One region of the Mesorhizobium sp. W067 genome, then DNA from elsewhere that is predicted to be linked to it. Evidence: predicted binding sites of a transcription regulator. Region 1 holds the regulator's gene; each other region holds the start of a gene.

What was found. The regulator LexA, encoded in region 1, represses DNA repair genes until DNA is damaged. The targets are predictions, from matches to a motif close to TGTTCNNNNTGTGTTCNG.
Region 2: dnaE (DNA polymerase III subunit alpha) is a predicted target of LexA. The motif match lies at 4,439-4,456, and genes of this name have one in related genera.
Region 3: ACYG97_RS25885 (putative DNA modification/repair radical SAM protein) is a predicted target of LexA. The motif match lies at 5,673-5,690, and genes of this name have one in related genera.
Region 4: parE (DNA topoisomerase IV subunit B) is a predicted target of LexA. The motif match lies at 5,037-5,054, and genes of this name have one in related genera.

What each region holds. Positions count from the first base shown of each region.
Region 1 is NZ_JBTTII010000001.1:1,702,695-1,710,557, reverse strand. Features, by position in the region: gene ACYG97_RS08405 (GntR family transcriptional regulator) at 1-642, shown strand, start outside; gene lexA (transcriptional repressor LexA) at 848-1,630, shown strand; gene ACYG97_RS08395 (ComEC/Rec2 family competence protein) at 1,624-4,080, opposite strand; gene arr (NAD(+)--rifampin ADP-ribosyltransferase) at 4,193-4,609, opposite strand; gene gltX (glutamate--tRNA ligase) at 5,072-6,496, shown strand; gene gltA (citrate synthase) at 6,678-7,863, shown strand, end outside.
Region 2 is NZ_JBTTII010000001.1:2,135,494-2,143,356, forward strand. Features, by position in the region: gene ACYG97_RS10635 (potassium channel family protein) at 1-67, opposite strand, end outside; gene ACYG97_RS10640 (nuclear transport factor 2 family protein) at 217-615, opposite strand; gene dnaE (DNA polymerase III subunit alpha) at 785-4,312, opposite strand; gene ACYG97_RS10650 (acetyl-CoA carboxylase biotin carboxylase subunit) at 4,573-6,585, opposite strand; gene ACYG97_RS10655 (S-(hydroxymethyl)glutathione dehydrogenase/class III alcohol dehydrogenase) at 6,812-7,863, shown strand, end outside.
Region 3 is NZ_JBTTII010000001.1:5,283,217-5,291,079, forward strand. Features, by position in the region: gene ACYG97_RS25860 (CobW family GTP-binding protein) at 1-936, shown strand, start outside; gene ACYG97_RS25865 (WD40 repeat domain-containing protein) at 1,185-2,159, shown strand; gene ACYG97_RS25870 (hypothetical protein) at 2,161-2,613, opposite strand; gene ACYG97_RS25875 (aspartate aminotransferase family protein) at 2,769-4,151, shown strand; gene ACYG97_RS25880 (glutamine synthetase family protein) at 4,187-5,572, shown strand; gene ACYG97_RS25885 (putative DNA modification/repair radical SAM protein) at 5,692-6,927, shown strand; gene ACYG97_RS25890 (UdgX family uracil-DNA binding protein) at 6,930-7,863, shown strand, end outside.
Region 4 is NZ_JBTTII010000001.1:2,158,415-2,166,277, forward strand. Features, by position in the region: gene ACYG97_RS10730 (CpaF family protein) at 1-955, opposite strand, end outside; gene ACYG97_RS10735 (AAA family ATPase) at 952-2,166, opposite strand; gene ACYG97_RS10740 (hypothetical protein) at 2,212-2,478, opposite strand; gene ACYG97_RS10745 (type II and III secretion system protein family protein) at 2,483-3,883, opposite strand; gene cpaB (Flp pilus assembly protein CpaB) at 3,962-4,867, opposite strand; gene parE (DNA topoisomerase IV subunit B) at 5,124-7,178, shown strand; gene ACYG97_RS10760 (FUSC family protein) at 7,281-7,863, shown strand, end outside.

The sequences.
Region 1 (7,863 bases):
GGCATCGGCTGGACGCCGTTGCGCGAGGCGCTGTCGCGGCTGGAGGCGGAACGGCTTGTGACCGCCATCAGCAACCGCGGGTTTGCGGTCGCTCCCGTCTCTCTGGCGGAGCTCGAGGATTTGGCGCGTGCGCGGCTCGTGGTCGAACTGCCCCTGCTGGTGGAATCGGTCGAGAAGGGCGACCGCGAGTGGGAAGACGCGGTCGTTGCCGCCCACTATCGTCTCTCACGGTGCGGGTCTGTTCTCGACGATCCATCGGATGATGCGGTCGACGCGTGGTACGAAAAACACGATGCCTTCCATGCGGCGCTGCTCAGTGCCGCGACATCCAGCTGGCTGCTGCGCTTCAATGCAACGATTTCCGACCAATTGCATCGCCATCACCGCTTTCTGGGTCTGGCCCCCACGCTGCGCGCCGCCGCCGGCCGCACGGATGGGCACCGGAAGGCCGTGGCGGCCCTGCGCGACGCCGTGGCGATCGAACACCATACCGCCCTGATGGAAGCGGCCCTCGATCGCGACGTCGAACGTGCGAAAACTCTGATGACCGCTCACATCGGCTCCACGCTGCAGGTCTATGCCCAGAGCGAACCCGGCGCGGATGCTGCGCAGCCCCGTCCGAAAGGGAAGCGGCGATCGTAACCGACGACGCAGGGCACTTTGTCTTCGTTTCACCCCGTTGCTGGCAACTGGGCGCAGGCGGCGCTCGCAGCGCCGAACGTTACGCTGAACATAACGTCAACACATTCATTAAACTTTAAAAGGTTGCGGAACACAACTGGAACAGATAGTGTTTGTTCTGGGTTTGTTTTTTCCGATTCTGGTTTCAGAACCCTTGGGGGCCGCGATGCTGACGCGCAAACAACATGAGCTTCTGATGTTCATCCATGAACGCCTGAAGGAGAGCGGAATCCCGCCGTCCTTCGACGAGATGAAGGAAGCGCTCGACCTCGCCTCCAAGTCCGGCATCCACCGACTGATCACAGCGCTTGAGGAGCGCGGTTTCATTCGCCGGCTGCCGAACCGGGCGCGCGCGCTGGAAGTGCTGCGGCTACCCGACTCGATCGCACCAGGCCTCAACGCGGCGAGGAAGTTTTCGCCGAGCGTCATTCAGGGCAGTCTTGGTCAAGCCGGCCAAGGGCAAGGCGGCCAGGGACAAGGCGGGATGGGCCAAGGCGGTCTCGGCCGCCAGATCAAGCCGGGCTCGCCGTCGCGTTCGATGTCTGCCGGCAATGACGATGCCGTTTCCTCGATTTCAATCCCGGTGATGGGACGCATCGCCGCCGGCGTGCCGATCGACGCCATCCAGCATCAGACCCATTCGATCTCGGTGCCGCCCGACATGATCATGGGCGGCGAACACTACGCGCTCGAGGTCAAGGGCGATTCGATGATCGAGGCCGGCATTTTCGATGGCGACACGGTCATCATCCGCAATGCCGACACAGCCAGCCCCGGCGAGATCGTGGTGGCGCTGGTCGACGATGAGGAAGCGACCCTGAAACGCTTCCGCCGCAAGGGCGCCTCGATCGCCCTGGAAGCCGCCAACCCGGCCTACGAGACCCGCATTTTTGGACCGGACAGGGTGAAGGTGCAGGGCAAGCTTGTCGGATTGATCCGGCGCTACTGAGCCGGCTTGGGTTTGTACTTTTCACGCTGGTTGTAAGGCGGCAGGCCGCGCGCTTCGCGGGAGAAGCGGCGCTGCTCGTGCCAGGGGCGATACGGCTTGTCGACGGCGAAGCGGATGGTTGGCGCTGCAGCTGCCGATTGCGGATCGAAGAAGACGGCGGCGCTGCCGTCGCGGGCCAGCTGTTTCTTCGTCACGACCAGCACCAGCGGGTCGCGGCACGGATTGTAGGCCGTGGCGTCATCGATGACGATCAGGCTAGCGAAGGCACAGGCCGGCCGCGCCGTCTTGCGGTCTTTGGCAAGGGCTACAATGGCTCCGGAAGGGTGTCGGGCGATACAGAGATCGCCCATGCAATAGAAGGGCGACCCGGGCGGCAGATCGAGCGGATCGAGATCGAACCGCGTATCTGTTGCCTCGAAAATCTCGGGCGGGATAATGGTTTCGGCCCGCAGCGCCCGTTTCCAATTGTCCGTGGTGAATTCGTTGGAGCCTTCGCGGTTGAGGGCGAGTTCGCCGCCACCGATCGGCATGGCCACCAGATGCGCATCCTCGGATATGAGCACGTCGGGCGTAAGCACCTGCGGCACCGTCAACAGGCCGGCCAGCGCGAAAGGCACGGCCGCCAGCCTGAGCCAGGTGGTGGCCATGGTGGCGATGACGAGGGCGACCGCCACCAACAGCACCGAGCGGATGGAGATCAGCCCGACGGCGTCGACCGGCGAGCGCTCGGAAATCCAGGCCGATATAGCGATCATCGCCATCAGACCCTTGCCCATCACATAGAGGAACGGCCCGTCGGCGCCGAACGGCATCGCCAGTGCGCTGAGCACGGCAAAGGGCATGACGATCAACGAAACAATCGGCATCACGGCCAGATTGGCGATCAGGCTGAGCGGCGACACACGCTGAAAATGCCAAATGGCGAACAGCAAGGTTGCACTGCCGGCGATGATCGAGGTCATGGCGAGGCCGCCCATGGCCAGCGCGAATTTTCGCGACAGGAAGCCGACGAAGGAGCGCTTTGCCGGCGGCGTTCTCACCTTGTCGGCGCGGTAATCGGCCCAGCCGGCATAGGCGCCGACAAGGGCGGCGGTGGCGGCAAACGACATCTGGAAGCTGGGACCGACCACCTCGTGCGGCGACACCAGGATGACGGCAATGGCGGAGATCGCCAGATTGCGCATGGTGAGTGCGGCGCGATCAAACAGCACGGCGACAAGCATGACCGCCAGCATGATGAAGCTGCGCTCGGCGGCAACCACGACGCCTGAAATAACGAGATAGGCGGCGATCGAGACAAGCGCTGCCGCGGCCGCATATTTCTTCACCGGCCGGCGCGATGAGAAATCGGGAAACAGCGCAAAGGCGCCACGCAGCAACGCCATGATGGTGCCGGCAACCAGCGCCATGTGCAGGCCGGAGATGGAGATGATGTGGTAGATGCCGGTGCGCCGCATCGCTTCGTTGACCTCGTCCGGGATGCCGGCGCGCACCCCGACAATCAACGCCGCGGCAATCTCGCCTTCGGCGCCGCCGATCTTGCCCCTGATATGGTCGGCAATGTTTTCGCGCGCGTTCTCGATTGCCGAGGAGAGCCGCGCGGCCAGCGGCGGCGGTCCCTGCGTAGCAATGGTTTTCGGATTGCCGAGAAAGAAGCCGCTGCCGCCGATACCGGTGAAATAGCTGTCGAAGGAGAAATCGTAGCTCTCCGGCCGCACCGGACCGGTCGGCGGCAACAGCCTGGCATAGCCGGTGATCAGGGAGCCGGCGGTCATATCGGCGGGAACGGTCCGCGCCGAGAGCCTGACCCGCTTCGGGGCGTAGCGCAACTCGGGGTAAGCGGTCGAAACCACGTCAAGCGTCAGCCTGATGCGCCCGCTCTCCATCTGTTCGAGACTGACGACGCGGCCGGTCAGCCGTGTCTGGATCTCGGAGCCGAGCATCTGCGTTCCGGCGCGCCAGGTCTCGACCTTGGCGGCGACGACGCCGAGCGCGCACAGCATCGCGGCCATGCAGAACAGATGCGTCCTCGGCCGAGGTCGCGTGGCGACAGCGCAACATGTCGCCAGCACCACAATGGCGATTGGCTGCGCAAAGCCGGGCTCGCCGGCCAGCGAGAAATAAATGATGACGCCGGCCGCCAGGAAAACCGGCACCAGCAGGAAGGCGACGCCCCGGTCGAGCTCCGTGTTGGCGGCCGCGGCAAGGCTGCGGCGGAGCGCGGGCCATGACGGACGGCGAAGCCGTCTGCGCAGGCGGGCGATAGATCCGGGCGCTGTGACTTGCGCCGGCAAGGCGTGACCGGGCAGCGCAGGCGCGACGCCGGGATGCGGCTCAGGCAGCGCGAGGGGCAGCGGCTCGGCATAGGGACTATCGGCAAACAGCGAGCGTTCGCTGACGCTTGCCTCGGCGCCTTCGCCTTCCTTCGTGCCCCGGCCACGTCCAGCCATCGGGTCTGCCCCTTGCGCCCCAGACCTCCTATGCTACATGAACGCGCAAAGCGCGAAAGTCCGTGCGGTCGCGTCCACCGCGCCGGAATTGACCATCACTCGCCAAGGACGCTCAATCCTCAATCATATCCCGGCCCTCCGCCCTCAGGCGAGCAAGCCCATCGTGCATTGCCTTCAATTGTTCGGGTGTATGACCCTGCCATTCAGCGAGCTCCCCCAGGATGAGTAACGGATCACGGGAGCGGTAGGATTTCGTCGGATTACCGGGAAATTTTTTATCGGTCAGGTTAGGGTCATCCATGAAAAACCCCGTCGGCTTTACGATGTAAATCCTTTGACGACCGTCACCCGTTGCAAGCTCTGCTCCCCAGATGGCGGCTTCCAGTGTCTGGGTGAAATAGATCCATGACAGTGGTTTACCTCTGAAATTGGAAGGGTGGCCGACGCTCAGCAGATCCCCGGGTTTCAAATCCGCCCGGGTGCCATGGTAGAACGGATCACCCTCCGTATGGTCAGCGTTTCTGGTCATCGGTAGTCCTTCTTTCAATCATGCTTCCTTAGTGGCGAGACCGGACTGCACACAGTTGCGGTGTTCACGATAATGATTGCAGAAAGGTCAATATGCGTGACCAAGCCAACGCTGTCACGGCGGCTTTGTAGTCGGGCAGTGCCGCCTCCGTGAAGAAATGTCCGCTCGTCAGAGGAGACTACCACCGTCGCAGCGATGTTCCAGGCACTGTGACGGACGCTGCAGCCGAATGAAACCCAGACATTGACGCTGCTGCCAAATGAGGTTGCGCGGAGGTGCGAACAGATTTTGTGCTACAAGGCTCCGGCGCCCGTTGACGCAACCGATAATTGGCGACGTGCCCCGGCCTCATCCAGCCATCGGGTCTGCCCCTTGCGCCCCAGACCTCCTATGCTACATGAACGCGCAAAGCGCGAAAGCCCGCGCGATCACGCCCCGCTTTCCAAGGTTCCCGAGAGTTCCATGTCCTACACGGTCGTCACCCGTTTTGCCCCCTCGCCCACCGGCTATCTGCATATAGGCGGCGCGCGCACCGCACTGTTCAACTGGCTGTACGCCAAGCACACCGGCGGCACGATGGTGCTGCGCATCGAGGACACCGACCGCGAACGCTTCAACGAGGCGGCGACACAGGCCATTCTGGATGGGCTGACCTGGCTCGGCCTTTCCTGGGACGGTGAGGCCATATCGCAGTTCGAGCGCGCGCCACGCCACCGTGAGGTGGCCGAGGAGCTGGTGCGCCTGGGCAAGGCCTATTACAGCTACGAGACCCCTGCCGAGCTCGAGGCGATGCGCGAGGCCGCACGCGCCAAGGGCTTGCCGCCGCGCTACAATGGCGCGTGGCGCGATCGTGCCCCCTCGGAGGCGCCTCCCGGCGTCAAGGGCGCCATCCGCATCAAGGCGCCGACCGAGGGCGAAACCGTGGTGCACGACCGTGTGCAGGGCGAGGTGCGCTTCCCCAACAAGGACCTCGACGATTTCATCATCCTGCGCTCGGACGGCAATCCGACCTACATGCATGCCGTCGTCGTCGACGACCATGACATGGGCGTCACCCACATCATCCGTGGCGACGACCATCTGACCAACGCCGCGCGCCAGACGGTGATCTACAACGCGATGGGCTGGGACGTCCCGTCGATGTCGCATATCCCGCTGATCCACGGCGCCGACGGCGCCAAGCTGTCGAAGCGGCACGGCGCACTCGGTGTCGAGGCTTATCGCGCCATGGGCTATCTGCCCGAGGCACTGCTCAACTATCTGGCGCGGCTCGGCTGGAGCCATGGCGACGACGAGATCATGTCGATCAAGGACATGATTTCGTGGTTCGACATCGGCGATGTCAACAAGGGTGCGGCGCGTTTCGACTTCGCCAAGCTCGAGTCAATCAACGGCGCGCATATGCGCAAGATGGCCGATACCGAGCTGTTCGACATTTTCGTCGCCACTCTGCCATACCTCGAAGGCGGATCTGCTATCGCCGCCCGTCTCGACGACGCCAGGAAGGCGCAGCTGCTGGCCGCCTTGCCGGGCCTGAAAGAGCGCGCCAAGACGCTGGTGGAACTGGCCGATGGCGCGGCCTTCCTGTTCGTCGAGCGGCCGCTGCCGATCGACGAGAAGGCGGCAGCACTGCTCAGTGCCGACGCGCGCGCGATCCTGCGCGGCGCACATGCCGCTTTGCAGACTGTTTCGGGCGATTGGTCGGCTGCCGCGGCTGAAGCCGCAGTGCGCGAGTTCGCAGCGGCCGGCGGCCACAAGCTCGGCGCCGTGGCCCAACCGCTCCGGGCGGCCCTTACCGGCCGTAGCACCTCGCCCGGCGTGTTCGACGTGCTTGCCGTGCTTGGCCGCGAGGAAAGCCTGGCGCGGATTGCGGATCAAATCGATTAGGAGCGAGCTGGCCCAAAAAGATTGGCATTGAAAGGCGGGTTTCGCAGTGCAACATTAGGCCTTGGCCCAATCAGGCACGCACCTCCCAAAATGCGGTGGCGAGTTCGCGCATTCCGGTGATTTCGACGTGTCGTTTGCAGGAATTGCCTTGCCGGCATGAGGAACATGAAGGAGTTTGAGAATGAGCGAAGCTGCGACGAGACTGGAAACCGGCAGCAAGACGACGCACCCGTCGACTGCCACGCTCGAACTGGCCGGCAAGACGCATGAATTCAAGGTGCGAAGCGGGTCGGTCGGGCCCGACGTCATCGACATCGGTGCGCTCTACAACACCACCGGCGCCTTCACCTACGATCCCGGCTTCACTTCGACGGCGAGCTGCGAGTCGGCGATAACCTTCATCGACGGCGATGCCGGCATCCTGCTTCACCGCGGCTATCCCATCGACCAGCTGGCCGAGCATGGCGACTTCCTCGAAGTCTGCTACCTCCTGCTCTACGGCGAACTGCCGACCAAGGCACAGAAGGACGATTTCGACTACCGGGTGACGCGCCACACCATGGTGCACGAGCAGATGTCGCGCTTCTTCACCGGCTTCCGCCGCGACGCGCATCCGATGGCTGTGATGTGCGGCGTGGTCGGCGCGCTGTCGGCCTTCTATCACGACTCCACCGACATTTCGGACCCGTATCAGCGCATGGTCGCCTCGATGCGGCTGATCGCCAAGATGCCGACGATTGCGGCCATGGCCTACAAATACCATATCGGCCAGCCCTTCATTTACCCGAAGAACGAGCTGAACTTCGCCGCCAACTTCCTGCATATGTGCTTTGCGGTTCCGTGCGAGGAATACAAGATCAATCCGGTGCTGGCGCGCGCCATGGAGCGGATCTTCATCCTGCATGCCGACCACGAGCAGAACGCCTCGACCTCGACCGTGCGGCTTGCAGGCTCGTCGGGCGCCAATCCGTTCGCCTGCATCGCCGCCGGCATCGCCTGCCTGTGGGGCCCGGCGCATGGCGGCGCCAATGAGGCGGCGCTCAACATGTTGGGAGAAATCGGCCATGTCGACCACATCCCGGAATTCATCGCCCGCGCCAAGGACAAGAACGATCCGTTCCGGCTGATGGGCTTCGGCCATCGCGTCTACAAGAACTACGATCCTCGTGCGAAAATCATGCAGAAGACGGCGCATGAGGTACTCGGCGAACTCGGCATCAAGGACGATCCGCTACTCGACATCGCCATGGAGCTGGAAAAGATCGCGCTGACCGATTCCTACTTCATCGAAAAGAAGCTCTATCCGAACGTCGATTTCTATTCCGGCATCACGCTGAAGGCGCTGGGCTTCCCCACCACCATGTTCA
Region 2 (7,863 bases), 430 kb from region 1:
GCAGCCGGTCACGCAGCCGCGCCATCGCTGAGCTTTGCTGCAATCCGTCCTTCTCGGCTGCTTTCATCACCAAGTGCGTAACTGTCCCAGCCGGGGCCGTCTAGAGCATGATCCCAAAAAGTGGGTGCCGGTTTTTGGAAAAGATCATGCTCCAACAAAGGGTTAGATCATGATGAGATTTCAACCAAATCTCATCATGATCTGACCCGGTGATCGTCACCCCTCCACCACCTTGCCGTCCGGCCCGACGAGGCGCCAGGCCGAGGCGGTGTCGTAGACGAACCGCTCCTCCGCAATCCGGTCACCACGCCAGCGCTGCAGGGCCACCTCTTCCAGCCGGCGCACGGTGCCGGCCTTGTCGACACGGTCGAAGGTCCAGCGGATGGCGACATTGTCGCCATCGACCAGGAATGTCTGGACAGGATGGGTGTGCATCTTCTCGATCCGATCGAGTGCTGCCTGCTCATGCGCCATCAGTGTTTCCTTGCCGCGCCGCGGGACGCCGAGATTTTCCTGCATGGTGGCATCGTCATGGTAGAAGTCGGCGATCGCTTTGACGTGGCTGCCTTCGACCACCTCCTTGAGGAAGGCTTCGACGCGTTCGCGGCTGGGCATGATTGTGCGTTCCTTTGAAGTTTCTGCTCAACGCATGTGGTTCAAAGGAAGGTCAGGTCAACCACGCCCCGCACGCTGGCCCTATCGGCTGCAATGTCAGGCCCAGAGCATCTTTATGCCGTCATGCACTGGCCGACGTCGATGCGATTGCCGTGTATATCAGCGCAGCCTAGACGAGCTCGACTTCGACCACACCCGGCACCGCGCGCATGGCCGACGCGATCTGCGGCGAGATGCGGTAGCGGTTGGGCAATTCGATCTCGATCTCGCCCTGCGCCTCTTCTTTGATGACGATAATGCTTACCTGACTTTCCCCACGCTGGGTAAGCTGCGATTGAATCGCCGACGCAGGCCCGTCATTTCGAACGAAGATGCGCAGCGCCTTCTGGATACGGCTGGCCTCATCCTCCAGCGACTGCACCGTCTGGATGCGCAGATTGACCCCTTCGGGCCTATCCTCGGCCGAAACGGTGATCACCACCGAACGTCCGGGCTCGAGCAGATCGCGATACTGCGCCAACCCTTCCGAAAACAGCACGGCTTCATATTGGCCAGATGTGTCGGAAAAGGCGATGACGCCCATCTTGTTGCCGGTTCGGGTCTTGCGCTCCTGCTTGGTGGTGACGGTGCCGGCGAGCCGGCCCGCGGCGGCACCGCGTTTGACCGCAGCCGAGAACTCGCCCCAGTTCTGCACGCGCATCTTCTGCAGGGCCGCCTTGTACTCGTCGAGCGGATGCGCCGAAAGATAGAAGCCGACGACCTGGAATTCACGGTGCAGCCGGTCGGCGGCAAGCCACGGATCGGTCTGCGGCAAATTGAGCGCCTGCTGCTGCGCGCCGAGCGACGCGCCGAAAATGTCGTGCTGGCCCGAAATGGCATTCTGCTGCGCCAGCGAAGCCAGCCCCATCATCCGTTCGACGCCGGCCATCATCTGGGCGCGGTCGTGGCCGAAGCAGTCGAGCGCGCCGGCCATGATCAGGCTTTCGAAGACGCGCTTGCCGACGATCTTGGGATCGACCCTTTCACAGAAATCGGCGAGATTCTTGAACGGCTTTTCGCCGCGCATGGCGACGATGTGCTCGACCGCAGCGTCGCCGACGCCCTTGAGGGCCGCCAGCGAATAGTAAATGCGGTTCTCGCCGACCTCGAAATTGCGGAAGCTGGTCATCACCGACGGCGCCACCACCTCGATGCCGAGACGCAGCGCATCCTGGCGGAAATCGGCGAGTTTGTCGGTATTGCCCATGTCGAGCGTCATCGACGCCGCCAGGAACTCGACGGGGTAATGCGCCTTGAGATAGGCGGTCTGGTAGGACACGACGGCGTAGGCGGCCGCGTGCGATTTGTTGAAGCCGTAGTCGGCGAACTTGGCCAGAAGGTCGAAGATGAAGTCGGCCTGCGGCTTGCCGACGCCGCGTTCGACCGCACCGGTGACGAAACGCTCGCGCTGCTTGTCCATTTCGGCGCGGATCTTCTTGCCCATCGCGCGACGCAGCAGATCGGCTTCGCCGAGCGAATAGCCCGACAGTTCCTGCGCGATCTGCATCACCTGTTCCTGGTAGACGATGACGCCTTGCGTCTCCTTCACCAGATGGTCGATCTTGGGATGGATCGATGCCATCTCCTCTTCGCCATGCTTTCTGGCGTTGTAGGTCGGGATGTTCTCCATCGGGCCGGGACGGTAGAGCGCCACCAGCGCGATGATGTCCTCGATGCAGTCGGGCCGCATGCCGATCAGCGCCTTGCGCATGCCGGCACTTTCCACCTGGAACACACCGACCACTTCGCCGCGCGACAGCATGGCGTAGGTTTCAGGATCGTCGAGCGGGATCGTCGCCAGGTCGATCTCGATGCCGCGCCGGCGGATCAGCTTCACCGCCGTCTCCAGCACCGTCAGCGTCTTCAGGCCGAGGAAGTCGAATTTTACGAGCCCGGCCTGCTCGACATATTTCATGTTGAACTGGGTGACCGGCATGTCGGAGCGCGGATCGCGGTACATCGGCACCAGTTCCGACAAGGGCCGGTCGCCGATGACGATGCCGGCGGCGTGCGTCGAAGCGTGGCGGTAGAGCCCTTCCAGCTTTTGCGCCATATCGAGCAGCGTCTGCACGATCGGCTCCTTCTCGGCCTCCTCGGCAAAGCGCGGCTCGTTGGCGATGGCATCCGCCAGCTTGACCGGATTGGCCGGGTTCTGCGGCACCATTTTGGAGAGCTTGTCGACTTGGCCGTAAGGCATTTGCAGCACGCGGCCGACGTCGCGCAGCACCGCGCGCGCCTGCAGCGTACCGAAGGTGATGATTTGTCCCACCTGGTCGCGGCCATATTTCTGCTGGACGTAGCGGATGACCTCTTCGCGCCGATCCTGGCAGAAGTCGATGTCGAAGTCGGGCATCGACACGCGGTCCGGATTGAGGAAGCGCTCGAACAGCAGCGAGAAGCGCAGCGGATCGATATCGGTGATGGTGGTGGAGTAAGCGACCAGCGATCCGGCGCCCGAACCACGGCCCGGCCCGACCGGAATGCCTTGCGCCTTCGCCCATTTGATGAAGTCGGCCACGATCAGGAAGTAACCGGGAAATTTCATCTTCTCGATGATGGAGAGCTCGAAATCGAGCCGCTCGCGGTATTGTTCGACCGTGTAGCCGGCGGTGGGTCCATGCGCCGCCAGCCGGGCGTCGAGACCTTCATGGGCCTGCCGGCGCAGTTCATCGGCCTCCGCTTTCAGCGCCACCTCATTGTCGGCGACATCGCCGCCGGTAAAGCGTGGCAGGATCGGATTGCGGGTCTTGGGATAATAGGAACAGCGCAGCGCGATCTCGACGGTGTTGTCGATCGCTTCCGGCAGGTCGGCGAACAGCCGCGCCATATCGGCCTGGCTGCGCAGGAAATTGTCCGATGTCAGGCGGCGGCGGTTGTCGGCGGCAACGACGGACCCTTCGGCAATGGCGATCAGCGCGTCATGCGCTTCATAGTCGTCGCGGGCGGCGAAGAACGCCTCATTGGTGGCGACCAGCGGCAGATCATGGATATAGGCAAGGTCGACCGATGATTTCTCGATAGCGCGGTCATAACCGGAAACACGGTCCAGTTCGACATAGAGCCGGTCGCCGAACAGCGCCTTGAGTGCCAAAAGCCGCGTCTCGGCAAGATCTCGGCGATCCTCCTTCAGAGCCCGGCCGATCGGGCCGCGCGGCCCGCCGCTGAGGCAGATCAGGCCATCGCTATGGCCTTCCAGCATTGCTGACGTCAGATGCACGGGCTCGCCCGGCGGCGTCTCCAGATAGACCTGGCTGACCAGCCTGACCAGGTTGCTATAGCCAACCTCGGTGGCGGCGAGCAGCACCACGGCGTTCATCTCCGGCCCGTGGCGGCGGCGGTCGCGCTGTGCGTCACTGGTCTCGCCTGAAAAGGCGAGATCGATCTGGCAGCCGATGATCGGCTGGATGCCCTCTTTCACCGCTTTCTGGGCAAATTCCAGCGCGCCGAACAGATTGTTGGTGTCGGTGACGGCGATTGCCGGGCACTCGTCCTTGACGGCATGGGCGACGACAGCGGCGACCTGCAAGGCGCCCTCGAGCAGCGAATACGCTGAATGCACGCGCAGATGGATGAACGGCCGCGCCGGCGCCTCCGGGCGCGCAGCAGCGAGCGCTGCTTCGCGCCTCAGGGGATCGCGTGGAAGTTTGTCATCCGCCATGATGTTTCAAATTGCTCGAAGGGCTTTGAGTCGATGGAGATGTATTGTCCCGGACCGGGCGATGCCAGTCCAGCACAATTGACCACCGACCACAGGCTTCCGTACCCAGCCGCACGGCTCAGAGATTGTTCGAAATTCGCTCTGGCGAGTCATATGATGGTGGTTTCGAGAACCGGAGCGCAGCGGCCATTGGTCCGTGAGCACGGGAAGCGCAGAAACCACCTTCAGATGGCCGCCGGAGTAGAATTTCCAAACAATCTCTAGGCGAACTCCATGATCACCGCATCGACAGCCAGGCTGTCACCCGGCTTGGCGTTGAGCTTCGACACGACAAGATCGCGGTCGGCGCGCAGCACGTTTTCCATCTTCATCGCCTCGACCACGGCCAGCGTCTCGCCGGCCTTGACCTCCTGCCCCTCGGCAACCGCGATCGACACGACCAGGCCCGGCATCGGGCAAAGCAGCATCTTGGACGTGTCCGGCGCCACCTTCTCCGGCATCAGCCTTTCCAGCTCCGCCGTGCGCGGCAGCATGGCGCGTGCCCTCACCGACATGCCTTTCCAGGCAATGCGCAGGCCGTTCGGCGCCGGCCTGATCTGCGCCGTGACCTTGCGGGCACCGACAGTGCCGCGCCAGATGAGGTCGCCCGGCCGCCAGTCGGACGCCACCGTCAGCGCTTTGCCGCCATCGACCGACAGATCGATTTCCATCGGAATGGAGATCATGCCCTCGATGATCGAAGCCTGGAGATAGTCGTCGCCGAGCTTCACCACCCAATCGCGCTTGAGTGCGCCCGAATGCGGCGCCAGCCGCCCGCCCAGCCGGTCGAGCCGGTCGCGGCGCAGAAGCTCGACCGCGGTGGCGATCGCCGCCAGCACTGCCTTTTCATCGCCATTGGGCACGATCGACGCGAAGCCGTCAGGATATTCCTCGGCGATGAAGCCCGTCGATATCCGCCCCTCGCGCCAGCGCGGATGCTGCATCAGCGCCGCCAGGAACGGGATGTTGTGCTCGATGCCGTCGACGACGAAACTGTCCAGCGCTTCCGACATGGCATCGATGGCCTCGATACGCGTGGGCGCCCAGGTGCAGAGTTTTGCCACCATCGGATCATAGAACATCGAAATCTCGGAGCCTTCGGTGACGCCGGTGTCGTTGCGGATGAAGACATCGCCGAACTTGCCCTCCTCCGGCGGCCGGTAGCGCGTCAACCGGCCGATCGAGGGCAGGAAATTGCGATAGGGATCCTCGGCATAGAGCCGGCTTTCCACCGCCCAGCCGTTCAGCTTGACGTCGCTCTGCTTGATGCCGAGCTTCTCGCCGGCGGCAATGCGGATCATCTGCTCGACCAGATCGATGCCGGTGACGAGCTCCGTCACCGGATGCTCGACCTGCAATCGTGTATTCATTTCAAGGAAATAGAAGTTCTTTTCAGCGTCGACGATGAACTCGACGGTGCCCGCGCTCTGATAGTCGACCGCCTTGGCCAACGCCACGGCCTGTTCGCCCATCGCCTTGCGCGTCTTGGCATCGAGGAACGGCGACGGCGCCTCCTCCGCGACCTTCTGGTTGCGGCGCTGGATCGAACATTCGCGCTCGCCGAGATAGAGCGCGGTGCCATGCGCGTCAGCCAGCACCTGGATTTCGATATGGCGCGGATCGACGACGAACTTTTCGATGAAGACGCGGTCGTCGCCGAACGAGCTTTTGGCCTCCGAACGCGCCCGGTCAAAGCCGTCGCGCACTTCCGACTGGCTCCAGGCGATGCGCATGCCCTTGCCGCCGCCGCCGGCCGACGCCTTGATCATCACGGGATAACCGATCTCGCCGGCGATCGTTTCGGCATGGTCGCCGTTTTCGATGACGCCGAGCCAGCCTGGCACGGTCGAAACCTTGGCCGCGTTGGCGAACTTCTTCGATTCGATCTTGTCGCCCATCGCCTTGATTGCCTTGGGTTTTGGACCGATGAAGATAATGCCTTCGGCCTCCAGCGCCTCGCAGAAGGCGGCGCGTTCGGAGAGAAAACCATAACCCGGATGCACGGCCTGCGCGCCCGTCTCTTTGCAGGCGGCGATAATCTTCTCGGGCAGGAGGTAGCTCTGCGCGGCAGGCGACGGCCCGATATGCACGGCTTCGTCGGCCATTTCGACATGCACGGCGTCGCGATCGGCATCGGAATAGACCGCTACGGTGGCAATCCCCATCTTGCGCGCAGTCTTGATGACGCGGCAAGCAATCTCGCCGCGATTGGCGATCAGGATTTTCGTGAACATCGAAGGCGTTTCCTCGGGTCTTTCGTCCTTCTTATGGGCTTCGGCAGCCGGGCTCAAGCACCGCGCCGCTGTGCAGCAATCTACGCCGAGCCGATGTTGCGGGACGAAAGCCGGGGCCGCCGACGACTGGGCCAAGATTTGCGCCATATTTGGTCGCCAAATCGGGTTGAAACAGTATAAAAACCCTGAAAGCCTGAAGACCAATCGCCTTGGGAGGAATTGCCTGATGAAAACCCGCGCCGCTGTCGCTGTCGCCGCCGGAAAGCCGTTGGAAATCATGGAGGTCGACCTCGACGGACCGCGCGAAGGCGAGGTGCTGGTCGAGATCAAGGCGACCGGCATCTGCCACACCGACGAGTTCACCCTGTCGGGCGCCGATCCCGAAGGCCTGTTTCCGGCAATCCTCGGCCATGAAGGCGCTGGCGTTGTCGTCGATGTCGGCAAGGGCGTCACCTCGGTCAAGAAGGGCGACCACGTCATCCCGCTCTACACGCCGGAATGCCGGCAGTGCCCATCCTGCCTGTCGCGCAAGACCAATTTGTGCACCGCCATCCGCGCCACGCAGGGCCAAGGCTTGATGCCCGATGGCTCCTCGCGCTTCTCGATCGGCAAGGACAAGATCTTCCACTATATGGGCTGCTCGACCTTCTCCAATTTCACCGTTTTGCCCGAGATCGCCGTCGCCAAGGTCAACCCGGACGCGCCCTTCGACAAAATCTGCTACATTGGTTGCGGCGTCACCACCGGCATCGGCGCGGTCATCAACACCGCGAAGGTCGAGCAAGGCGCGACTGCTGTCGTCTTTGGTCTCGGTGGCATCGGCCTCAACGTCATCCAGGGCCTGAAGCTCGCCGGCGCTGACATGATCATCGGTGTCGACCTCAACAACGACAAGAAGGCATGGGGCGAGCGCTTCGGCATGACGCATTTCGTCAATCCGAAGGAGATCGACGGCGACATCGTTCCTCACCTCGTCAACTTGACCAAGCGCGGCGCCGACCAGATCGGCGGCGCCGACTACACATTCGACTGCACCGGCAACACCAAGGTGATGCGCCAGGCGCTGGAAGCCTCGCATCGCGGCTGGGGCAAGTCGGTCGTCATCGGCGTGGCCGGCGCCGGCCAGGAGATTTCGACCCGGCCGTTCCAGCTGGTCACCGGCCGCACCTGGATGGGCACCGCCTTTGGCGGCGCACGCGGCCGCACCGACGTGCCGAAAATCGTCGACTGGTACATGGACGGCAAGATCCAGATCGACCCGATGATCACCCATTTGCT
Region 3 (7,863 bases), 3.6 Mb from region 1:
ATCGTCAATGAATTCGGCGAGATCGGCATCGACAATGATTTGATCGTGGAATCCGACGAGGAAATCTACGAAATGAACAATGGCTGCGTCTGCTGCACGGTGCGCGGCGACCTGATCCGCGTCGTCGAAGGCCTGATGCGCCGTCCCGGCCGCTTCGACGCCATCGTCGTCGAGACCACCGGCCTCGCCGATCCTGTGCCGGTGGCGCAGACCTTCTTCATGGACGACGACGTGCGCTCCAAGACCAAACTCGACGCTGTCGTGGCCCTGGTCGACGCCAAGCACCTGCCGCTCAGGTTGAAGGATTCCAAGGAAGCCGAGGACCAGATCGCCTTCGCCGATGTTGTCGTGCTGAACAAGACCGATCTGGTGACGCCCGAAGAGCTGGCCAAGGTCGAAGCCACCATCCGCGCCATCAACCCGGCGGCCAGGATCCACCGCACCACGCGCGCCGGCGTGGCGCTGTCGGAAGTGCTCGACCGCGGCGCCTTCGACCTGTCGCGCGCATTGGAAAACGATCCGCATTTTCTCGAGGCGCACGATCATGATCACGACCACCATGATCACGACCACGATCACCACGACCATGATCACGACCATCATCATCACGATCACGCGCATCCCTCCGACATCCATGACGTGACCGTGCAGTCGGTGTCGCTGCGCGGCGGCGAGATGGACCCGAAGAAATTCTTCCCGTGGATCGAGAAGATCACTCAGATGGAAGGTCCCAACATCCTGCGGCTGAAAGGCATCATCGCGCTCGAGGGCGACGACGAGCGCTATGTCATCCAGGGCGTGCACATGATCATCGAAGGCGACCACCAGCGCGCCTGGAAAGACGGCGAAAAGCATGAGAGCCGGCTGGTGTTCATCGGCCGCGAGCTTGACGCCGAACGGCTGAAGAAGAGCTTTGACGCCTGCCAGGCGGCTTGATTTCCGGACTCTATGGCGCTAGCGCTGCCCGCTCTTCCTTCTCCCCTTGTGGGAGTAGGTGGCCTCGCGAAGCGAGGTCGGATGAGGGGTGCTCCAGCTCGGCACCGACGGCGATCCGTCCAACACCCCTCATCCGTCTCGGCGCTGCGCGCCGATCCACCTTCTCCCACAAAGGGGAAGGTTGACGCCAGGCCTGGCCGCCTCAGTGGCTTCCCGGGAGTGGTGACAGCTTCATTGGAATGGTCCTGATGCCCACAGTTGCTCCCCTCGACCTGGAAGGTCACTGCCTTGCCGCCGTCTTCCTCGACAACGTGCCGCATTTTGCGCTGGCCGATGGGACAGTTCATAGGCTCGACAACGGCCACAAGACAATTCAGGCCAATGACGGCCTGCTCTCCACGTTCCATGATGCCGCCAACGACCGCCTGATCACCGGCGGCGAGGACGGCAAGATTTTTGCCGTTGCCGCCGGCGGCAATGTCAGCGAACTCGCCAGCGCCGGCAAGAAGTGGATCACCAGCGTCGCCGCCGGGCCGCAAGGCGCTATCGCCTATGCCACAGGCAAGACTGCGTTCGTGCGCTTTGCCGACGGCAAGACCAAAGAGTTTGCCCATCCGCGTTCGGTCGAGGGGCTGGCCTTCTCCCCCAAGGGCATACGCTTCGGCGTCGCCCGCTACAATGGCGCGACGCTGCATTTCCCGGCCGCCGAGGGCAAGCCGGTGGAGCTGGAATGGGCCGGTGCCCATACCGGCGTCACCTTCTCGCCGGATGGCGCCTTCCTCGTCACCACCATGCAGGAAAACGCGCTGCATGGCTGGAAGCTCGCCGACGGCAAGCACATGCGCATGACCGGCTATCCCGGCAAGGTCAAGAGCCTGTCGTGGAGCGTGAAGGGCAAATGGCTGGCGAGTTCCGGCGCGCCGGCGGCGATCGTCTGGCCGTTTTCGGGCAAGGACGGCCCGATGGGCAAGGCGCCGCTGGAGCTCGGCACGCGCGGCAACGCCATGGTGACATCGGTTGCCTGCCATCCGAGCCAGGATGTCGTCGCCGTCGGCTATGATGACGGCATGGTCATGGCGGTGCGCTTTACCGATGCCAAAGAGGTGCTGTTGCGCCGCCCGGGCAAGGGCGCCATCACCGCGATGATGTGGGATAAGGAAGAGCGCCGGGTCGCCTTCGGCAGTGCCGCCGGCGACTGCGGCGTCATCGATATCTCGGCGTGACCTATTCGGCTCCGCACGACACCTTGCCGGTCAATTCTTTCGGCTTGCCGTCCTGTTCCGTGTCGGCGGCGTTGTCGTAGACGGCAAGCGTGTACCGGCCGTCATAGACGCCCTCGTCACTGGTCTTGGTCAGGATCGTCAGTTCGACAGAGTTGAATTTATCTCCGAGCTGATGCTCGTGGTAGACGTTCAGCCGCAACTCCTTGTCGTCCAGCCAGTACTGGGTGAGGTCGGAATCCTCGAAGACGGTCTTGCGCAGACTGTCGCCTTCCGGCCGGCCAAGTATCTCGAGATCGCCGCGAAAATTGAAGGTCGGGCCGCCCATACCTCTGGTGACCCCGGCGCCGACCTCGAATTGCACCGCTTTGTCATCGACGGAACACCAGACGCCGCCCGATGCGGAAGCCGCAGCGGCCGACAAGAGTAGCGCAATAGCGCAGATGATCGTCCGCATTTTTCTCCCCAAACCACAGACCCGATCGCATTGGCGCCCGACTGCGCCGGAAGGTCAAGTCTGCCGAACTTGCTGCTGACCCAATGCAGCGCACCAACACGGCCAATTGCGGTTGCCGTCGCCAATTGGGTAGTGTGCCGGCCGAGAGGGATTTCATGCACAGCACGAACAGTTCAAAGGCGTCCATCGGCGGTATCAGCCGTGACCGCATCGCTGCATTGCGCGATAGCGAGGCGAACACCTTCCGCAAAGCGCGGCCGAAATCGCAGGCCAAGGTCGGTAACGGCCTGCCAGGCTTCTTCGGCGGCGTGCCGATGCACTGGATGAACGACTGGCCGACGCCATTCCCGATCCTGGTCGACAGCGCCAAGGGCGCCACCATCACGGATATCGACGGCAACCGGCTCGACGATTTCTGCCTCGGTGACACCGGCTCGATGTTCGGCCATGCGCCGCCGCCGGTGGCGCGCGCCATCCGCCGCCAGGCCCGGCGCGGCCTGACCTATATGCTGCCTTCGGAAGATGCTCTGGCCATCGGGCCGCTGCTGCAAGAGCGTTTCGGTCTGCCGTTCTGGCAGATCGCCACCACCGCAACCGACGCCAACCGCTTCGCGCTGCGCGTCGCCCGCGCCGTCACCGGCCGCGAAAAGATCCTGGTCTTCAACGGCTGCTATCACGGCTCGGTCGACGAGACGATGGTCCGGATGGTCGACGGCAAGCCCGTGAATCGGCCGGGGCTGGCGGGTGAGTTTCGCGACCTGACCAAGATGGCGAAGGTCATCGAGTTCAACGATGTCGCCGCGCTGCAAGCAGCGCTCAAGGACACGGATGTCGCCTGCGTCATTGCTGAGCCGGTGCTGACAAATTCCTGCATGGTGCTGCCCGATCCGGGTTTTCACGACGCGTTGCGCAAACTGACGCGCGCGGCAGGAACGCTGCTTCTGATCGACGAGACGCACACCATTTCGACTGGACCCGGCGGCTACACCAGGAAATTCGGACTGCAGCCCGACCTGTTCGTGCTGGGCAAGCCGATCGCCGGCGGCGTCCCGGCAAGCGTGTGGGGCATGAGCGACGAGGTCGCCTCGCGCTATGCCGACTACAATCGAACCAAGGAGCCGGGCTATTCCGGCATGGGCACGACGCTGTCGGCGAACCCGCTGCAGTTCGCAGCCATGCGCGCAACGCTCGAAGAGGTGATGACGCAGGAGAATTATGCCCGGGCGGATCGCCTGGCCCTGCGGCTCGATGCAGGGCTGACCGGCGTCATCGATCGCTACAATCTGCCCTGGCATGTCGCCCGCGTCGGCGCCCGCGTCGAGTTCATCTGCGCCCCTGGCCCGCTCAGGAACGGCGCCGAAGCCGAGACTGCCCATGCGCCGGAGCTTGAGGCGGCTATCCATGTCGCGCTGGTCAACCAGGGCGTGCTGATCGCGCCCTTTCACAACATGATGCTGATCTCACCGGCCACCACCGGCGCCCAGGTCAACCGGCTGATCACCGCCTTCGCCACGGTTGCGGCAAGGCTGACGGCATGAGACAAGCTGCCAAGCCAAACTCGAGTACACTAATCATGACTTCACCTTCGGGCTCGACGCCCGCCGAGGCGCAAGCCTTTCTCGACGCCCATCCCGAAATCGAAGCCTTCGATATCGTCTTGACCGACGCCAACGGGGTCGGCCGCGGCAAGATCGTGCGCCGGCATGAGCTGAAAAGCATCTTCGAGGGCGGCCGTCACATGCCGATCTCGATCCTCGGCCTCGACATCACCGGCGAGGATGTTCACGAAACCGGGCTGATCTGGACGACCGGCGATGGCGACCTCAGGGCCTGGCCGATCCCCGGCACCCTGGTGCCGCTTTACGGCACGAACCCGCCGCGCGGCCAGTTGCTGATGGCGATGTACCATCTCGAGGGACAGCCTATGTCGTCGGACCCACGGCTGGCGCTGGCCAGGCAGGTCGACATCTTGGCGGCCAAGGGCCTCTATCCCGCCGGCGCCTTCGAACTCGAATTTTTCCTGCTTGCCAATCAGCGTGACGCCGACGGCAAGGTAAAGCCGGCGGACGCCGTGCTCGACGGCCGCCGCTCGGCCAAGACGGAAGTCTATTCCGTCGACCATCTGCACGGCATGGAGCCGCTGTTTTCCGACATCTATGCCGCGTCTAAGGCGCAAGGCATTCCGGCCGAAACGGTGATTTCCGAATACGCGCCCGGCCAGTACGAGCTGACGCTGAACTATCGCAAGGATGTCATGCGGGCGGCCGACGACCTCGTCATGTTGAAGCGGCTGGTGCGGGCGCAGGCGCGCCGCCATGGTGTCACCGCCTGCTTCATGGCCAAGCCGATCGAAAAATACGCCGGCTCCGGCATGCATTTCCATGTTTCGTTGCAGGACAAGAACGGCCGCAACGTTTTTGCCGAGGCTGGCGGCGAAAGCTGGTCGCTGCCGCTGCTGCAGGGGCTCGGCGGGCTGATCCAGACCATGGCCGAATCGATGCTGGTGTTTGCGCCGCACGCCAATTCCTGGCGGCGCTTCGTCTCGCAGTCCTATGCGCCGGTGGCGCCGACCTGGGGCGTCAACAACCGTTCGGTGGCGCTGCGCATCCCGGCGGGCGACGCCAAGAACCGGCGCATCGAGCACCGGCCGTCGGGTGTCGACGCCAATCCCTACCTGATCGCGGCAACGGTGCTGGCCGGCATCATCAAGGGTCTGGATGAAGGCCTCGACCCCGGCCCCGAAACCACTGGGAATGGCTATGAAGCCGCCATCACGCGCACGACCATGCCGGTCGACTGGCGCGCTGCGATCGAGGCGGCGCGGGCATCGAGCTTCCTGAAAGAGGCGCTTGGCGAGGATCTGCATCGCACCTTCGTGGCGATCAAGCAGTCGGAGTATCTGCGCGTCGCCCGCACCGTCAGCGAGCTGGATTACCACCTCTACCTCCACGAGGTCTGAGAGACCGCCTGGAACTCGGGCAGTCGTCCTGCTAGCCCGACGATCAGGCGGCGATTACTTTTTCGCCGCCTGCATCAAATGACGTGGCGCTGCAGCCTTCAAGAACATATCATGAACGGATGAGCGCACCCACCGTCCGTGAAAAGCTGGCAATCCTGTCTGACGCCGCCAAATACGATGCTTCCTGCGCCTCGTCCGGCTCGGCGAAGAAGGATTCGCTCCAATCCGGCGGTATCGGCTCCACAGAAGGCATGGGCATCTGCCATTCCTATGCGCCGGATGGCCGCTGCATTTCGCTCCTGAAAATCCTGCTCACCAATTTCTGCATTTACGATTGCAGCTACTGCATCAACCGCTCGTCATCGAATGTGCGCCGCGCCCGCTTTAGCATCGACGAGGTGGTGAAGCTGACCATGGATTTCTACCGGCGCAACTACATCGAGGGCCTCTTCCTGTCCTCAGGAGTCATCCGCTCCCCGGACGAGACCATGGCCGAAATGGTGGAAGTGGCGCGGCGGCTGCGGCTGGACGAAAAATTCTCCGGCTATATTCATCTGAAGACCATTCCGGAAAGCTCGGCCGAACTGGTCGAGCAGGCCGGGCTCTACGCCGATCGGCTGTCTATCAACGTCGAACTGCCGACCGATGAGGGCGTCAAGAAACTGGCGCCGGAGAAGAAGCCGGAAACGATCCGGCTTTCCATGGCGAACCTGCGCCGGAAGATGGAGGAAAAAGCCGAGCCGACGCTGAGGACCAAGAAGCGCGAACGCTTTGCGCCCGGAGGTCAATCGACGCAGATGATTGTCGGCGCCGACAAAACATCCGACGACGGCATTTTGCACACCAGCGCGCGGCTCTATGGCAGCTATCACCTGCGGCGCGTCTATTATTCCGCCTTCAGCCCGATCCCGGATTCGTCATCGTCGCTGCCGCTGCAAAAACCGCCGCTGATGCGCGAGCACCGGCTCTATCAGGCCGACTGGCTGATGCGTTTCTACGGCTTTTCGCAGCCGGAAATCCTCGCCGGCAGCAGCGACGGCATGCTCGATCTCGCCATTGACCCCAAGCTCGCCTGGGCTTTGCGCAATCGGGCGAGGTTTCCCGTCGACATCAACCGCGCCGACCGCGAAGCGCTGCTGCGGGTTCCGGGTCTGGGCACCAAGGTGGTGGCGAAGATCCTTGAAACCCGCCGCCACCGACGCATGCGGCTGGAAGATGTCGGACGGATCTGCCATTCGATCGCCAAGCTGAGGCCCTTCATCATCGCCGAAGGCTGGTCGCCGGGCGGACTCACCGACAAGACAGGCCTGCGCGACACGATCGTAAAGTCCTGCGAACAACTGTCGCTGTTTTGACCATGCAGCCGGCTCAGCTCGACCTTGCCCGATACACTGTCCGGCTAGCGAGCCAGACCGATTTCGCCGGTTGGCGCGATGCGGCACGGCGTCTGGCGCTGAATGAGGTCCGGCCTGAGGATATTAGTTGGGGTGTCGGGTCCGACGCCAATGATCCTCAAGATGCCTTGCCGGCGGTGCCAGAGGGCGCGCAGCTTACCGTCCCGCGCGAGTTCATCGCCCATGCCGAAACCGCCTTCTGCCACTCCGACCCCGGCCGGTTTGCCTTTCTCTACTGGATGCTTTGGCGCCTGCGCACCGAGCCGAAACTGCTGGCGATCGCATCCGATCCCGACACCAGGCGGCTCGAAGCCATGGAAAAGGCGGTGCGGCGCGACAGCCATAAGATGCATGCCTTCGTACGCTTCCGGAAGATCGGCGACGGCGAGAACGAGCGCTACGTCGCCTGGTTCGAGCCGGAGCATTTCATTGTCGAGCGCAACGCGGATTTCTTCGTCCGGCGGTTCACCGGCATGCGCTGGACCATCCTGACGCCCTATGCCTCCGCCGACTGGAACGGCGAAAGGCTGGCGATCGGGCCGGGTGCGGCCAAGGGCGATGCACCCGATCAGGACGACACCGAGGCGTTGTGGCTGACCTATTTCGAAAACATCTTCAACCCGGCGCGGCTCAAGGTGAAGGCGATGCAGAAGGAGATGCCGAAGAAATATTGGCGGAACCTTCCCGAGGCCTCGCTCATTCCAGATCTGATCGCAGGAGCGGACGAGGCCGCCAGGGATATGATTGCCAGACTGCCGACAACGCCGGCGCCGCACCACGCCAAGCTGCAGGCAAGACATTGGCCGAAGCCCGAGCCGGCCGAGGCGCCGGATGAAGACGATGCCAAGACGATTTCCGATTTGCGCGAGGCTGCAAAGGGTTGTCGTCGCTGCCCGC
Region 4 (7,863 bases), 460 kb from region 1:
TGCGCAGCGCGTTCTTGACCAGGTCGCGCTGCTTCAGCTCGCCATGACCTTCGATGTTGGCGGGGCGCGTTTCCATGCGCGCGACATGCGGCTGCTGCAGCTGCAGTTCGGCCGCGTCCTCGATGGTGATCAACCGTTCGTCTTCCGGAATAAAGGCTGACAATGCGTTGAGCATTGTCGTCTTGCCGGTGCCGGTACCGCCCGAGATGATGGTCGTTTTGCGGGCGTGGACTGCAGCCGCCAGCACCTCGGCCATGTTCTGGGTGATGGCGCCGAACTCGACCAGCTTGTGCAGGCCGAGCTTGTTCTTTGAAAACTTGCGGATCGACACCAGCGGCCCGTCGACGGCGACCGGGCGAATGGCGGCGTTGAAGCGCGAGCCGTCGAGCATGCGGGCATCGACCATCGGCTGCGATTCGTCGACCCGGCGGCCGACGGCGGCGACGATCTTGTTGACGATGCGCAACAGGTGCGCCTCGTCCTTGAACGGGATATGGACCTGCTGCAGCTTGCCCCGTTTTTCGACGAAGCAGTTCTGGTGGCCGTTGATCAGGATGTCGTTGATGTCGGGGTCCTTGAGCAGCGGTTCCAGCGGGCCGAGGCCGACCATCTCATCGACGATGTCATCGACCAGCGCTTCAAGTTCGACGGTGTTGATCGCCATACGCTCCTGGCGGGTCTTTTCCGACACGAACTCCTGCACCTGCCGGCGCATCTCATCCTTGGGCAGGCGCTCCAGCGCGACCAGGTTGATTTCCTCGAGCAGCAGCCGGTGGATGCGCACGCGGGCATCGAGCACCTTGTTGGCGCTTTTTCCCGGTGTTGTCTCCGGCTTCGGCGGCAAGGCCTTTCGGTTCGTCGGGATGACCACGGCGTGATGCGCGACCGGCGCCGCCTCGGCCGGCTTCAGCGCGCGGACGTCACGGTTCTGCAGGGTCGAGAAGCGGCTGGTCATCCGGCTTTCCTCTTCAGGAGGCCCCTGCCGATGCCGAACAGCGAGCGCGATTTCTCCGGCGTCACCACGGCTTCTTCCGGCAGGATGATCCTCTTCAGATCGTTGACGACATTGGCGTTCGGGTCGATCTCATGCAGCGGCACGCCGCGGTCGACCGCTTCACGCACAAGCCGGTAATTGTTGGAGATGCCGCCGACGAAATGCTCGCCCAGGATTTCCTGGACATCCGCCTGCTTGATGCCGTTGTCGAACATCTTCTGCTCGAAACGATTGACGATGACGTTCGGCTTCACTTCCTTGCCGGCCGTCTCGTAGACCGCCTGGATCAGCCGCTGCGTGTGGCGCAGGCATGGCACCGTCATTTCGGCGACGATGTAGAGCTTGTTGGAGCCGAGCAGCACCGTCTCCGTCCACGGAAACCAGGTGCGCGGCATGTCGATGACGACGTTATCGAAATAGGCCGAGACGAGATCGAGCATGCGCACCACGACATCGGTCTTGAACGAGCGCATTTCCGACGGATGCGTTGGCGCCGCCAGCACGCAGAGCCCGCTCGCATGCTTGGACAGCATCACATCCAGCAGCTGACGGTCGAGGCGCTCGGGCTGGTTCTCGATTTCGGTGATGTCGAAGCGCGGCTCGAGGTCGAGATATTCGGCGCAGGCGCCTTGCTGGAAATTGAGGTCGACCACGCAGGTCGACGCGCCGCGCGTCACCGAATGATGCAGCTGGAAGGCGGTCTGCAGCGCCAGCGTCGTGGTGCCGACGCCGCCGGCGGCCGGCATGAAGGTATAGATCTGCGACTCGGTGTTTTCCTCGCGCCCCGGCCCTTGCAGCGCGCGCACGACCGACCGCACCAGATCGGCGGTGGTGATCGGCTTGACCAGGAAATCGGCGACCTGGAGCTGCACCAGGATACGCACTGCGGCTGCGTTGAATTCCTGGGTGACGACGACCACCGGAACGCGGCCTTCAAGCCGGCGCATGATGCGCTGCAGCGACTCGATCTCTTCCAGCTTTGCCGCATCCATGTCGACGATGAGCGCGCCGAAATCGGCTTCCTGGACCTCGCCGCGCAGTTCGGTAATGTTCTTCTCGACGGTCGAAAGCTGGATCACCTCCGAGGCCGCGAACGCGGTGCGCGTATCCTGCGCAAAGGTCCGGTCGCTGGACACCAGCAGGATCTTCTTGGTCTTGATGCCGCTTGCCATTTTGTCAGCCTGTCAGGTCATTCCCGGTCAAATCACCGGGGCAAATCAATCGGTTGTCGCTGTCGGTTGCACGGCCTTGGCAGCAGCAGCCTGGTCGGCGGCGTTGACTGCCGCCTCACTGCGCTGCGCCGGCACCAGCAGCCTGGTGTTCTGGACGCCGTATTTCCAGGGATCGACCATCTGCATGGCCGTATTGGCGGCCTGTGCGTTGCCGGCGGCAATCGTCGGTCCCTCGGAGCGGACATAGTCGTCGCTGGTGCAGCCGCCGGCGAGGCCGGCGATCAGCAGGGCGATGCATGATTCCACGCGCATGGCTTCAATCCTTCGGCAGGTCGAGGAAATGCCCGACGGTGGTGACCGCGGCCGGCTGTGGCGTACTGCCGCTGGCCATTGCCACTGCACGATTGGCTTCGGACGATTTCACTTCCTCGGTGTTGTTGAGGAAATAGTCGACATTGCTGGCCGGCTGCGTGCCGTCGGTCGGCTCGAGCAGCTTCTTCGACGGATCGACCGGCTTGACCAGATAGGGGGTGACGATGATCACCAGATCGGTCTCGCGCCGCTGATAGGATTTGGAGGAGAACAGCGAGCCGAGCACCGGCAGCTTGCCGAGGCCGGGTAGACGCGATGTGGTAATGTCGTTCTGTGACTGCAGCAGGCCGGCGATCATGAAGCTCTGGCCATTCTTCAGGTCGACGGATGTTTTGGCGCGGCGCACGATAAAGCCCGGGACCGAGATATTGCCGATATTGTAGGAGGCCGAAGCGTCGATCGAGGACACTTCCGGCGCGATGTCGAGGCTCACCAGCCCGTCCTTGAGAACCGTCGGCGTGAAGTCGAGGCTGACGCCGTATTTCTTGTAGCTGACGGAAATCTTGCCATTGTCCTCGGAGACCGGGATCGGGAACTCGCCGCCGGCGAGGAAGCTTGCCGTCTGGCCCGAGCGGGCGATCAGGTTCGGCTCGGCCAGCCGCCTGGCGAGACCACGTTCCTCCAGCGCCTTGATGGCGACGTCGATCGACAGGCCGTTGGACAGCAGCCGGCCGATGATCTCGCCATTGCCGGCTCCCGGCACCGTGCCAGGATCGAGGGTGACGTCGCGCCCGCCAATGCCGTAAGCGAAATTGGCGCTGTATTTGGCGCCGAGATCCTGTCCGGCCTGGCGATTGATCTCGACGAAGCGGACGTTGAGCTGAACCTGCTGCGAGGACGAGATGTTGACCGAATTGATCACTTCTTCATTGCCGGAGAAGCGGCTGGCGATCTTGCTTGCCTTCTCGGCGGCGACCGCGTCATCGGCCTCGCCCGACAGCACGACGCGGCCATTGGCCGAGCCGACCTTGATCTTGGCGTCCGGCACGCTGGCGCGAATGGTGCTGGCCAGCTGGTCGGTGTCCAGCGTCACCTCGATGTCGACGGTGCCGACCAACTGCTTGTTCTCGTCGAACAGCGCGATGCCGGTGGTGCCGAGATTGTTGCCCAGCACATAGAAGGATTTGTCGGTCAGCGGATTGACGTTGGCGATCTCCGGATCGCCGATGACGATCTGGTAGAAGGCGGCATTGGTCATGACCGTCTTCGGCTTGCCCTTGGCTACCTTGATCGACGCATTCGTTGTGGACGAGACATGGACGATATCGTTGTCGGCCTTGGCTGGCGCACTGAGGCCGAGCATTGCGGCCGCGGCCAGGCAAGCCCCCACCGCAAGCGCCCGCATTGGGCGCAGCCCTTTCGTAGTTCGAAATGCATGAAGTCCCGACATCTGTCCCGTCCCTCGCCCGGTCCCCACCGGCAGTTATTGCTGGTCCCGCGCAGGAACCTGGTATTCTTCGACCTGCGTGCCGCGCGTCACGATGATCGTCTTGAATTTCGGCTTCTCAGGCTCCTTGGTCGCGGCAGTGAACAGCGCGCCGGCAGCGGCCTGGACGCCGGAGGCGACCGATCCGCCGAAGGACGAGATGGTGGTGACGCCGTCCTTGGCGGCCCCTCCGTCTGCGGCCGAGCGGAGCGACAGCGACAAGGTGCCGACGGTGCGGGCAAGCGCCACTTTCTGCGCGCCTTCGGTCGTCACCTCGATGGTGACGGAATTGGCGATCTGCGGTGCGGTCTGGCGCTCGTCGGCGCCCTGCCCCACGGTCAGCACCTTGGCGTCGGAGACGACAATCTCGGAGGTAACGGTCGATCCGGCAGCGCCCTGTGCGTTCTTGGCCACTTCCTGGATTTCGCCCGCATCGCGTGTCAGCACCACGTCGACCCGGTCGCCCGGCATGACGAAGCCGCCGACACCGGCGATCTCGTCGGTGCGGATTGTCACCGCCCGCATGCCGGGCGTCATCATGTTTGATAGCGTCGCGCGGCCGTTCGGCCCCGACAATTTGCTGATCAGCACCGGCTCGTTGACCTCGATCGGCGACAATACCACGCGGCTGCCTTCGGCGAGCAATGCATTGACTGTGGTGAACGCGCCCTGCGGCACCGAATCCTCGGACCATGGGATTTCGCTGAGCTGCGCCCGGTCAAGCTCCATGCCGTAACGCAGCGGCGCGTTGGCCACCACTATGGTCTTGAAGACGACCTTGGGGACGGCGGGCGCCGGGATCGACGCCGTTTTCTCTTCGGCATCGGCCTTGGCCTGGCTTTTCACCCAGAAATCCGCGGCAAAGATTGAAATCGCGCCGAAGACGGCAGCGATGCCAATCATCGTTATGGCCTTGCCCCTCACAACCAACCCCTGACATTCGTGGTCTTTTGTTTTGTTGAGGCGACGCTAGGCCGCTTTGTTAAAGATTCAGGAATCGCGGCCGCTCTCGCTGGACCTATTTCCGCCGGCTTGGTTATCGAAAGGTTTTAGGATAAGAAGGGTTTAATCCCCGAACGTAACAGGAACTTCCGTCGCTTGGCGCCGAAAAGCGTGGCAGTATCGACGGGTGATTCGCGGCACGGATTCTATGGTAGGCATGGACGACAACAACGATCTTTTCGGCAATCTGGAAAAGCAGCCCCAACCGGCTCGGACACCTTCGCGCCCGGCCGACCCGCTGGTGCAGGCCACGAAGCGTCCTGCCGCGACCAAGGACGGCAGCGAGGGCTATAGCGCCGCCGACATCGAGGTGCTGGAGGGGCTGGAGCCGGTGCGGCGCCGTCCCGGCATGTATATTGGCGGCACCGACGACAAGGCGATGCACCATCTGTTTGCCGAGGTCATCGATAATTCGATGGACGAGGCGGTCGCCGGCCATGCCACCTTCATCGATGTCGAGCTGTCGGCCGACGGGTTTCTGACCGTCACCGACAATGGCCGCGGCATTCCGGTCGATCCGCATCCGAAATTCAAGAAACCGGCGCTCGAAGTCATCATGACGACGCTGCATTCGGGCGGCAAGTTCGATAGCAAGGTCTATGAGACCTCCGGCGGTCTGCACGGTGTCGGCGTCTCGGTCGTCAATGCGCTGTCGGACCATCTCGAAGTCGAGGTCGCGCGCGGTCGCCAGCTTTACCGCCAAAGGTTCTCGCGCGGCGTTCCGGTGAGCGGGCTGGAGCAGCTCGGCGAAGTGCACAACCGGCGCGGCACCAAAATCCGCTTCCATCCCGACGAGCAGATTTTCGGCAAGGGCGCCGCCTTCGAGCCGGCGCGGCTCTATCGCATGACCCGCTCGAAAGCCTATCTGTTCGGCGGCGTCGAGATCCGCTGGAGCTGCGACCCATCGCTGATCAAGGAAAAGGACCAGACGCCGGCCAAGGCGGAGTTCCATTTCCCCGGCGGCTTGAAGGACTATCTCAAGGCATCGCTCGGCGATGATTTCCAGGTGACCCGCGAAATCTTCGCCGGCAAGAGCGAGAAGCAGGGCGGCCACGGTTCGCTGGAATGGGCGGTGACCTGGTTCGGCGGTGACGGCTTCGTCAACTCCTACTGCAACACAATCCCGACCGGCGAAGGCGGCACGCATGAGGCCGGCTTTCGCAATGTGCTGACGCGCGGGCTTCGGGCCTATGCCGACCTGGTCGGCAACAAGCGCGCCTCGATCGTCACCTCCGAAGACGTGATGATCTCGGCGGCAGGCATGCTGTCGGTGTTTATTCGCGAGCCGGAATTCGTCGGCCAGACCAAGGACAGGCTGGCAACGATCGAAGCCATTCGCATTGTCGAGACCGCCATCCGCGATCCCTTCGACCACTGGCTGGCCGACAATCCGCAGGAAGCCTCCAAGCTGCTGGAATGGGTGATTGCGCGCGCCGACGAGCGGGTGCGCCGGCGCCAGGAAAAGGAAGTGTCGCGCAAGAGCGCGGTGCGCAAGCTGCGCCTTCCCGGCAAGCTCGCCGACTGCACGCAGAATGCCGCCGCGGGCGCCGAACTGTTCATCGTCGAAGGCGACTCGGCCGGCGGCTCGGCCAAGCAGGCGCGCGACCGCGCCAGCCAGGCGGTGCTGCCGCTGCGCGGAAAAATCCTCAACGTCGCCAGCGCCGGCAACGACAAGCTCGCCGCCAACCAGCAGATTTCGGACCTGATTCAGGCGCTCGGTTGCGGCACGCGCTCGAAATACCGCGACGAGGATTTGCGCTACGACCGCGTGATCATCATGACCGACGCCGACGTCGACGGCGCTCACATAGCCTCGCTGCTGATCACCTTCTTCTACCAGGAAATGCCGAACCTGGTGAATGGCGGCCATCTCTATCTGGCGGTGCCGCCGCTCTATTCGATCCGGCAAGGCGGCAAGGTTGCCTATGCCAGGGACGATGCGCACAAGGACGAGCTGTTGCGCACCGAATTCACCGGCCGCGCCAAGGTCGAGATCGGCCGTTTCAAGGGCTTGGGGGAAATGATGGCCGCGCAGCTCAAGGAAACCACCATGGACCCGAGGAAGCGCACGCTGCTCCGGGTCGATGTGATCGACGCCGTGGCGGCGACCAAGGATGCTGTCGACGCGCTGATGGGCACCAAGCCGGAAGCCCGCTTCCGCTTCATCCAGGAACGCGCCGAATTCGCCGCGACGGAAGTGCTGGATATCTGAGCGCCGGCCGACTCTTCGTTTTGACGCAGTTCCGGGCGGAAAACCGTTTCAAACTTTTCCTGGAATTGCTCTAGCCTGCACTTCCGATACGGAGACCAGCTTGTGATCCGGGCGCGGCTGAAGAGCTACTTCGAAACCAGTTTGGCGGGCCTGACGCAGCCGACGCGCTCGGATTGGATTTTCGCCCTGCGCACGGTTTCGGCCGGTCTGATCGCGCTTCTCGCTGCTTACGCGTTGAAACTCGACCACCCGCAATGGGCGATGATGACGGTCTTCATCGTCGCCCAGCCGGTCGCCGGCATGGTGCTGGCGAAAGGTTTTTACCGGCTGCTCGGCACGCTGGCCGGTGGACTTGCGGCGATCGGCATCACCTCGGTTTTCGGCACCAATCCCTGGCTGCTGGTCACGGCGCTGTCCGTCTGGATTGGGCTGTGCACGCTGGTTTCGTCGCTGCTGCGCAATCCGGAAGCCTATGGCGCCGCACTTGCCGGCTATACCGCGATGATCATTGGGCTGCCGGCTTTCGGCCAGCCGCACGTGGTCGTCGATCTCGCTGTCGCGCGCTGCGCCGAGATCGTGCTCGGCATCGTCTGCGCCGGCCTGACCAGCCGGCTGATCCTGCCCAAGCTGGCCGCTGACGCCATCATCTCCAGGCTGAAGCGCAGCATCCTCGACCTTGCAACCT